Linked DNA regions of Desulfitobacterium hafniense DCB-2. The protein of the gene in region 1 interacts with the protein of each later gene in a pairwise test. Links are inferred from orthologs where the notes say so. Each region holds a gene or a part of one and is shown in the gene's direction. Other genes may lie near its edges. The genes, in order: DHAF_RS12410, DHAF_RS20525 and sfsA.

Region 1 (3,124 bases):
AGCTGCTGCGTTATCAGGTGATTCCGATTATCAATGAAAATGATACTGTGGCGGTGGAAGAGCTGTGTTTCGGGGATAATGACCGCCTTTCCGCCCTGGTGGCGGGTTTGGTTCATGGAGACTTGCTGGTGATTCTCACGGATGTGGACGGACTCTATTCTGCCAATCCCAAACTCAATCCTCAGGCAGAGCTCATTGAGGAAGTGGAGGATTTGACCCAAGTTATGCACATCGCCGGAGGTGCGGGCAGCTCCATGGGTACAGGCGGGATGGTGACCAAACTAAAGGCAGCGGAGATCACCACCCGTTTTGGTATGGGGATGTTCCTCCTGCACTCCAAGCGCATGGAAGAAATCATTGAACTGATTCAAGGGGAGCGGCCTTTAGGCACCTACTTTTTCCCGGCTGCCCACCGCATTATGGGCAAGAAACGCTGGATCGCCTATGGCGGCCTATCCGAGGGAAGCATCTTTATTGATGAGGGGGCCGTAAAGGCTTTACTCAAAGGAAAAAGCCTGCTGGCTTCAGGCATTACCGGCATCGACGGTGTCTGGGAACGAAAAGAACTGGTACGCATCAATAACCCGGACGGAATTGAGGTGGCTCGCGGCTTAGTGGAGCTGAGCAGTGAAGAGTTAGAGAAAGTCCGTGGCAAGCACTCGGAAGAGATGTTGGCCACCATCCCCAATCTAGAGGGTGAAGAGGTCGTTCATCGCGATAATATGACCTTGATGATCGAATGAATCAAGGGGACAGGTCCCGTTTTTCAGTTTTCTTTGTACCTGCCGAGGATATACCGGCAGGGGATGGAAAAACTGCTGGGGTTGGGTAACTGAATTCAGATTGAAAGGAGTCGATGAGGATGGATTTTGCACCGGAACTGATCACAATCGGCCAAAAAGCCAAAGATGCCGCCCGCAAGCTGGCTTATGCCGGCACCGCCGCTAAGAACAAGGCTCTTCTGGCGATGGCGGAGGCTCTGCTGAATCATGAACAAAAAATTTTGGAGGCCAATCGGAAAGATGTAGAGGCAGCTATTCAAAAGGGAACCAAAAAATCCTTGGTCAATCGCCTGGCTTTGACCTCTGAAGGAATTCGCCAAATGAGTGATGCCCTTAAAGAAGTGGTGAATTTAGGCGATCCGGTAGGGGAAGGGGAGTTCTGGACCCGTCCCAATGGTTTGCGCATTCAGCGTACCCGGGTCCCCTTAGGTGTGGTGGCTATGATCTATGAAGCCCGCCCCAATGTGACAGTGGATGCGGCGGCTCTCTGCCTGAAGTCCGGCAATGCGGTCATTCTCCGGGGAGGCTCCGAAGCTATTGAGAGCAATAAGATTCTGAGCAAGGTGATCGCTGGGGCAGCGGAAAGCCAGGGCATGCCCACAGCCTGCATTCAACTCCTGGAGAATACGAATCGGCAATGGGTTCAGCAGCTCATGAAAATGAACGGCTATGTGGATGTCATCATCCCCAGAGGGGGGGCAGGGCTTATTGAGACTGTAGTCAAGGAAGCCACTGTTCCCGTCATTGAGACCGGTACCGGAGTATGCCATGCTTATGTCGATGGGGAAGCCGATCTGGCTAAAGGGGTCAGCATTGTCTTCAATGCCAAAACCCAAAAACCCGGCGTATGCAATGCTCTGGAGGCTGTCTTGGTGAATGAGGCGGTAGCTCAGGAATTTCTGCCTCTGCTGGGAGAAAAATTCCGGGATTATGGGGTGGAAATAAGGGGATGTGAAAAGACCTGTGCCATCCTGCCTTACGCTGCCAAAGCCAAGGAAGAGGATTGGGGAATAGAGCATCTGGATCTGATCATCAGTGCCAAGGTGGTTCAAGGTGTGGATGAAGCCATGGACCATATTTATCAGTATGGAACCAAGCATTCAGAGACGATTATCACCGAGAACTACACCACAGCTCAGCGATTCTTAAATGAGGTGGATGCCGCGGCTGTTTACGTTAATGCTTCCACTCGTTTCACCGACGGCGGGCGTTTCGGCTTTGGGGCCGAGATCGGCATCAGCACCCAGAAGCTTCATGCTCGGGGACCTATGGGGCTGCAAGCGCTGACCACTATGAAATATATGGTCTATGGTGAGGATCATATTGTCACTTGAGGCATCTCCATTAAAAATTAAGGCAATAAGGTGTTTTTAAATCTATTACTCAGTTTCTCAACCGCTATGTCAACAAGATGGTCGATATCATGGAAGAATAGCCAGCGAAGAGAAGCAGGTGTGTCACACCCCTTACACACCTGCTTCTCTCCTGTCTTTAGCACTCTTTCCTTCGCCGGCATCTCTGCAATATAGATTCATTTATTTTTGTTTAAACAATTCGTGAACCCTATCTCCACGAACATAAGTTAGAGAACTCACTGTCCATTCAGATGCACGCAAACAGCCAAACTCACCATTATTGAATATAACGGCATTGTGACTGTAATTGCCGATTTTATCAAAATCCATCACATCCAGGATTGAGACCAATCCATCAAACGGTTCTTCCATCGGCTTATAAGCTGCTTTCACCAGGTTATTCTTTGAAATTGTATAGACGTACATGCTTTCACTGTCACCAGGATGGAGCTGTACTGTATTTTCGTCTTTGCTAACGGAGACAACACAGGAATCGTCCGCACAGCCGATCGACTGTAAGTTTAGGCTGCGTATAAGCTTTTGTGAATCAAGATTATAGACAAACAGTCCGAAATAGCTATGAAAAATTACGATATTATCGGAAGCATAGTCGAGGATGGGCAGATGCGCTCCCATATTCTGATCGGATGACCATTCGGCAATAGTGGGTTCAATCGGTATCTTATATTCACCTTCTTTTGGGCCCGATATAAAACTAATACTTATTGCTGCTATGACAATAAGTATTATAACAGCAGTCACTCCGGGCATAATTTTTTTATCCTTCAACACTTTCTTGACTCCTCCTTGGTTAGAAAACTCTTTTTTTGTAGCTACACCTTCAGTTAAAAAGAAAGGGCTGCCGCAACGTTGCGGCAGCCCCAAGTGGTTAGTTGTAAAAAAAATTAATAATTATATACATATATGGTGCGCTTACTTCCACCAGGAGCCATATTGTCAACAGGATCATTGTCGTTGTAGTTATAG
Region 2 (3,134 bases), 1.7 Mb from region 1 along the record:
CCTGGCTTTTGCCCGCTCTCTGGGGGAATACGGCTCAGTTGTCTTTATTTCCGGCAATATGCCCATGTATACGGAAATCACCCCTCTGCTTATTCGGACCAAGCTGGAACAATACGATTATGCCGGTGGTACGGCCATTGCCGCTGTGATGCTGGTGATCTCCTTTATCATGCTGCTGGTGATCAATCTCATTCAGTGGTGGTCAGGCAACCGGGATAAGGGCTGATAAGGAGAGAGAAGATGAAGAGTAAGAAAAACAGTAAGAAAAACAGAACTCCCGGGTCCCACGCTCAAGGGATTCAATGGCTGCTGACCGGCATTGCTTTGCTGTTTTTTATCACCATGCTGATCTTACCCCTGATCCTGGTGTTCACCAAAGCCTTTGAAAAGGGGGCGGGAGTCTATCTGGCCGCCATTCAGGACCCGATGGCCCTGAAAGCTATTCAGCTGACCCTTCTCACCGTAGGGATCGCGGTGCCTGTCAATACAATTTTTGGCTTGGGGGCCGCCTGGGCAGTGGCCAAGTTTCAGTTTAAAGGCAAAAATCTGCTTCTGACCCTGATTGATCTGCCTTTTGCCATTTCCCCCGTGGTTGCAGGATTAATTTTCGTGCTGCTGTTCAGTACCACCCATGGCCTGCTGGCTCCGTTTTTGACGGCCTGGGGACTGAAGATCATTTTTGCCCCTCCCGGGATTATTCTGGCCACTTTATTCGTCACTCTGCCCTTTGTGGCCCGGGAGTTGATCCCGTTGATGGAGGCCCAGGGAACGGCAGAAGAGGAAGCGGCTTTGACCCTGGGGGCCAGCGGCTGGCAGACTTTTCTGCGCATTACCCTGCCCAATATCAAATGGGCTCTGCTTTATGGCATCATTCTGACGGCAGCCAGAGCGGCCGGGGAATTCGGGGCGGTCTCCGTGGTCTCCGGTCATATCCGGGGGCTGACCAATACCATGTCCCTCCACGTGGAGATCCTGTACAACGAATATCAGTTTTCCGCTGCTTTTGCGGTAGCCACCCTGTTGACGGTAATTGCCATCATCAATCTTTTGGTCAAAAACATTGCCGGCTGGAAAATCAAGCGGATGGAGGAAAAAACATGAGTATAGAAGTTAGCCAGGTCAGCAAGACCTTTGACACCTTTACGGCTTTGCATGAACTCAATCTCAAGATCCATACCGGTGAACTGGTGGCTCTGCTCGGCCCCTCCGGTTCCGGCAAAACTACGTTGCTCCGGATTATCGCCGGCCTGGAACCCCCGGACACCGGCAGCATTATTTTCGACGGGGAAGACAATACGGAAAAAAGTACCCAGGACCGCAAAGTGGGCTTTGTGTTTCAGCATTATGCCCTTTTTAAAAACATGACGGTCTTTGAAAATATCGCCTTTGGTTTAAAGGTCCGGCCGGCCAAGCTCCGCCCTAGCAAAGAAGTGATTCGCCAAAAGGTTCAGGAACTGCTGGCCCTGGTGAAGATGGAAGAGCTGGCTAACCGCTATCCGGCTCAACTTTCCGGTGGTCAGCGCCAAAGAATCGCTTTGGCCCGGGCTCTGGCGGTGGAGCCCAAGGTTTTATTGCTGGATGAGCCCTTTGGAGCCCTGGATGCCAAAGTCCGTAAAGATCTGCGGCGTTGGTTGAGAAAGCTCCATAACGAATACCCGATCACCAGTGTGTTCGTGACTCATGATCAGGAAGAAGCTCTGGATGTGGCCGATCGCATCGTCATTCTCAATGAGGGAAAGATCGAACAGATTGGAACCCCGGAAGAGGTTTATGACAATCCGGCTAATCCCTTTGTCTACAACTTCCTGGGCAATGTCAATTTGTTTCACGGCCGGATGCACGACGGCAAAGTGGAGCTGGGCTCCCTGCAACTGGAGGCGCCGGAGCATGCCGGAATCGGCAACGCAGACATTGTCAGCTATATCCGCCCCCACGACATTGAAATTTGTCTGGAGGATGAAGGCAAAGGCTTTATTGCCGCGGAGATTTTCTTTATCCGGGCGGTGGGACCCATCGTCAATCTGGAATTAAAGCGTTTGGATAACGATGAGTATATCGAAGTGGAAATCAGCAAAGAGGTCTATAGAAGTCTGAAGCTGAAGGCCAAGCAGAAAGTCTATCTCCGGCCCCGTGATTTCAAGGTGTATGTTCCTGAAGATTATGTTATTTGATATATTTTTTTACGGACTTGTTGCTAATTCGGTTAAAAGTTCTGGAGAAAAGAGATGAGGACAGGAGTGCTGATTTATAAAGATGTTTTAAGCAGCTTGAGTCCGGAAGCTAAAAAGATATTGGGCCTGATCCTGCATAAGGGAGGGATGACTAAAAGTCAGCTGGCCAAAGTGGCGGGATTAAAGCTTACCACCCTGAACCGGATGATGCTCCCTCTGGAGAAGGCGGATCTCATCCTCCCCACGGAAACCGGTGAGTCCACCGGCGGTCGGAAGCCGGTCATTTATGATGTAAATCCCCGCCGCTATTATGTGATCGGGATTGATATTTCCCGCCTCTACTCCCAAGTTGTTTTGACCAACCTGAAAATGGAGCTGATCGAGAAAGACCGCTTTGATATGGACCGGAATTCTTCGCCGCAAGCCACTCTGAACCGGATTCTGGACTGGATAGGAAGGGTTATGGAAAAGCGGGGGCACGGATATGTGATCGGCGTTGGGATCGGTACGGTGGGGCCTTTGGACCGTCAAAGCGGCATCATCCTCAACCCGGAAAACTTTGAGGCCCAGGGTTGGGAAAATATTCCCCTCAAAGCTATCGTGGAAGAACGAACGGGCTTGCCGGTCATCATCGATAACGGTGCCAATGGGGCGGTTCTGGCAGAAACCCGTTACGGGAGCGGCAAAGGGATGAAAAGCGTGATCTATTTGAATTGCGGGGTGGGAATCCGAACCGGCGTCATCTCCTCAGGAACTCTGGTCAGGACAATCAATGATGCAGATGATACTTTCGCCCATATGGTGATCGATGTCAACGGTAAACCATGTCATTGTGGCAATCAGGGCTGCGTTGAGCGCTACTCCTCGATTTACGCTATTATGGAAGCCCTTGCTGAGGAAATGCCCCAAGGGAAGGACCGCCGAAATCACAAGGCCGATCGCCCGGTCTCCTATCTGGAGCTC
Region 3 (3,104 bases), 1.6 Mb from region 1 along the record:
GGCACATCGGGTTTTTTATTATCCCAGTGCATAATCGAGGCATCGAAATATAAAGAATCCCCAGCCTTTAGCTGATAGTCCTCTTTACTTATGTTAAGCGAAGTTTCGCCTTCCAGAACATAGATTAATTCCACACCTTGGTGGGAATAGACGTTTTTATCCACAGCCGTTGAGTCCACAACAAAGGCACCCATAAGATTGGTTTTAGAATGATCAATCAGTAAGCGCCAATTTCTGCCTTCAGCAGGAATGTACTGCTGTTCATCTTTCTTAAGATAACTATAAATAATTTCTGTATCCGGATCCAAGAAGAAGGACTCCAGAGGGACACTGAGCGCTTGGGCAATTCTTTTAAGAGTGGCCAGGGAAGGGCTGACGATGTTCCTCTCAATCAAGCTGATATAGCCGTTGCTCAAATCCAATTGATCCGCCAATTGGGTGGTTGTAAGGTTGCGCCTTTTTCGTATGGCGCGTATGAATTCACCGACCTCAATCAAGAATTACCGCCCCCTTAGAAAATTTCAGGTGGAGTTGTGGCCACGAAAAGTTTAAGTTTTGACTTGGATTTGCGGCTTATCCAGTGAGGAACATTGCCATTAAAGAAGAGGGAATCTCCTTCAGTAAGGTAAAATTCCTTTTGAGCTACATTGAAGTGCATTTCTCCTTCTAAGACATAGATTAATTTAGTTCCGTGGTGAATAATAATCTCTTCTGAGAGATCGGCAACTTCAGCGATATAGGCACCGAGCTGATTCCTTTGACCGACATTATTGATTAAAAAGCGAAGAGTCATTCCTGGATTAATTTGAATGGTTCTCTGAGCTTCCGCAGGAATATGAGTTGAGGTGAATTGGGGGTTTACGAAAAAGGAAGAGATGGGGTATCCTAAAGCAGAGGCTATTTTTTCTAAGGTGATCAGGGAGGGGCTAGCCAGGTTCCTTTCAATTTGACTTAAATGACTTATCGTTAGTTCTGTCTTCTCAGCAACATCTTTTAGACTTAGTTTTTGGTTTTTGCGCATAAAACGGATTGCCGAACCTAAATCAGCCAAAAAGATTCCTCCCCCAACATATAATTTTGTTAGGGACATTATAACTGATTTTGAGAAATTATTGTAGTAGACAAGTAGTAGAATTGAAGAAAGATAAAGAATATTCACAAAAAGTTCAAAAATATCAACGGTATCCAATTAGGAGGATTATGAAGTACACCAATATCAGAGAAGGACAATTTCTTTCTCGTCCCAATCGGTTCATTGCTAAGGTGGAAATCGACGGTAAAGAGGAAATCTGTCATGTTAAAAATACAGGCCGCTGCAGGGAATTATTAATACCGGGAGTGACGGTTTTCCTTCAAGAAGCGGATTTTGAGCATCGGAAAACAAAATACGACCTGATCGGAGTTCGCAAAGGGAATAGGCTGATTAACATGGACAGTCAGGTGCCGAACAAGGTGTTTCGTGAATGGTTGGAGAAAGGGTATTTTCAGGAGCTTCAGCATATTAAGCAGGAGCAGACCTTTCGAAATTCGCGCTTTGATTTTTATCTGGAGGCAGGACAGAGAAAAATCTTTGTTGAAGTGAAAGGGGTAACCTTAGAGGAAGAGGGAGTTGCGCTCTTTCCCGATGCCCCCACAGAACGGGGGGTTAAGCACCTGCGCGAGTTGAGCCAGGCTGTGGCTGCAGGGTATGAAGCCTATGTGGTGTTCATCATTCAAATGAAAGATATTCACTATTTCACCCCCAACATCAAGACCCACCAAGCCTTTGGGGATTCATTGATTCAGGCTGAAAAGCAGGGAGTAAAAATTCTCGCTCTGGACTGCGAGGTCACGGAAGATTCTATAGAGGCTGGGGATTTTGTGACGGTCAAATTAGTTGAGGGTTAAAGCGAAAAGTCAATACTAAATGCGGGAGCTTAATAGATAGTCAAAAATAGTACAGCCAGCAGATCGATTAAAGATTTGCTGGCTGTACTATTTTATTTCCTATGTTTTTCAACAGCTTTAATCACGTTCTCCGCCACGTATTCACAATCAGCGGAGGTCAGGATGGAATAGAGGGGTAGGGTGATTTCATTGGCATACTGGGCATAGGTATTGGGGTAATCCTGAATATCATAGCCCAACTCTTTGTAATAAGTAAACATGGGGATGGGAATATAGTGAACATTGGTGGCTATGCCCATTTCGGCCAGCTCTTGAATCACCCGATCCCGTTGCTCCTCGGTGAACCCTTGGATTCGCAAAGGATAGAGATGATAGGAGCTTTCCATGATATCATTTTCCAATAAGGGTAAGAGTGCCCACTCTTTTTCCGAGAGGATGGAATGATAGATGTGGGAGAGCTTCTTTCGCTGGCCGAGAATTTTATCATAGCGATCCAGTTGAACCAGGCCAATGGCAGCCCCAATATCGGTCATATTGCACTTCAATCCGTCAGTTAAGATATCGTAACGCCATGCTCCCGCTTTCATCTTGGATAGGGCATCCTTGGTTTGTCCATTCAAGGAACTGTACTTGAAGACCTGGGCTAAGTTTTCCCGATCACCGTTAAAGGTAATGGCTCCCCCTTCGGCGGTGGTCAAGTTCTTAACAGCATGGAAGGAGAAGACATGGAAATCAAATTGCGTTCCTACGGGAGCTCCCTTGTAGGCAGCGCCAATGGAGTGGGCGGAATCGGATATCAGCAGAATATCCTCCCGATTCTTTTCCCTTAGGATATTTCTGACCACGTCATAATCCATGGGAACACCGCCGATATCCACGGTGAGGATGACCTTGGTCTTATCAGAGATGGCATCGTATAGCTTTTCCTCATCCATAAAGAAGCTGTCTTTTTTCAGATCGATAAAGGTAGGTTTAATGCCGCGATGGAGGGCGGCATTGGCCGTAGCCACATAAGTATAGGGAGTTGTTAAAATTTCGGCCTCGCCCGAAATATTGAGTACTTTAAGTATAAGATCCAGCCCCTGAGAATTGCTGGCAAGGGCAACAGCATGATCTGCCTGGCAATACTCCTGGAGCTTCTCTTCCAGTAAATGAACCTTCGGGCCGCTGGTGATCCAGCCGGATTTGAGGACCTCCACGACAGCGTTGATTTCCAG

Evidence for each region.
Region 2: the proteins of DHAF_RS12410 (region 1) and DHAF_RS20525 interact in binary tests that used the Escherichia coli proteins (3 or more experiments, as listed by UniProt). The link is inferred for Desulfitobacterium hafniense DCB-2 from one-to-one orthologs.
Region 3: the proteins of DHAF_RS12410 (region 1) and sfsA interact in binary tests that used the Escherichia coli proteins (3 or more experiments, as listed by UniProt). The link is inferred for Desulfitobacterium hafniense DCB-2 from one-to-one orthologs.

What each region holds. Positions count from the first base shown.
Region 1 is NC_011830.1:2,701,805-2,704,928, forward strand. Bases 23-2,989 are described here. They hold DHAF_RS12410 (glutamate-5-semialdehyde dehydrogenase), read left to right. Parts: upstream 23-862; coding sequence 863-2,116; downstream 2,117-2,989. Other genes in these bases: proB (glutamate 5-kinase), read left to right, coding at 23-743; DHAF_RS12415 (hypothetical protein), read right to left, coding at 2,318-2,929. In the rest of the region: more of proB, read left to right, coding at 1-22; DHAF_RS12420 (amidase domain-containing protein), read right to left, coding at 3,043-3,124. UniProt on the Escherichia coli protein: Catalyzes the NADPH-dependent reduction of L-glutamate 5-phosphate into L-glutamate 5-semialdehyde and phosphate. The product spontaneously undergoes cyclization to form 1-pyrroline-5-carboxylate.
Region 2 is NC_011830.1:4,363,372-4,366,505, reverse strand. Bases 158-3,134 are described here. They hold DHAF_RS20525 (sulfate/molybdate ABC transporter ATP-binding protein), read left to right. Parts: upstream 158-1,097; coding sequence 1,098-2,171; downstream 2,172-3,134. Other genes in these bases: DHAF_RS20520 (ROK family transcriptional regulator), read left to right, coding at 2,226-3,134; cysW (sulfate ABC transporter permease subunit CysW), read left to right, coding at 241-1,101; cysT (sulfate ABC transporter permease subunit CysT), read left to right, coding at 158-226. Outside these bases: more of cysT, read left to right, coding at 1-157. UniProt on the Escherichia coli protein: Part of the ABC transporter complex CysAWTP involved in sulfate/thiosulfate import. Responsible for energy coupling to the transport system.
Region 3 is NC_011830.1:1,130,793-1,133,896, forward strand. What follows is about bases 97-3,043. They hold sfsA (DNA/RNA nuclease SfsA), read left to right. Parts: upstream 97-1,200; coding sequence 1,201-1,887; downstream 1,888-3,043. Other genes in these bases: DHAF_RS05180 (helix-turn-helix domain-containing protein), read right to left, coding at 97-497; DHAF_RS05185 (helix-turn-helix domain-containing protein), read right to left, coding at 512-1,051; DHAF_RS05195 (DegT/DnrJ/EryC1/StrS family aminotransferase), read right to left, coding at 1,980-3,043. Also shown: more of DHAF_RS05180, read right to left, coding at 1-96; more of DHAF_RS05195, read right to left, coding at 3,044-3,104. UniProt on the Escherichia coli protein: Binds to DNA non-specifically. Could be a regulatory factor involved in maltose metabolism.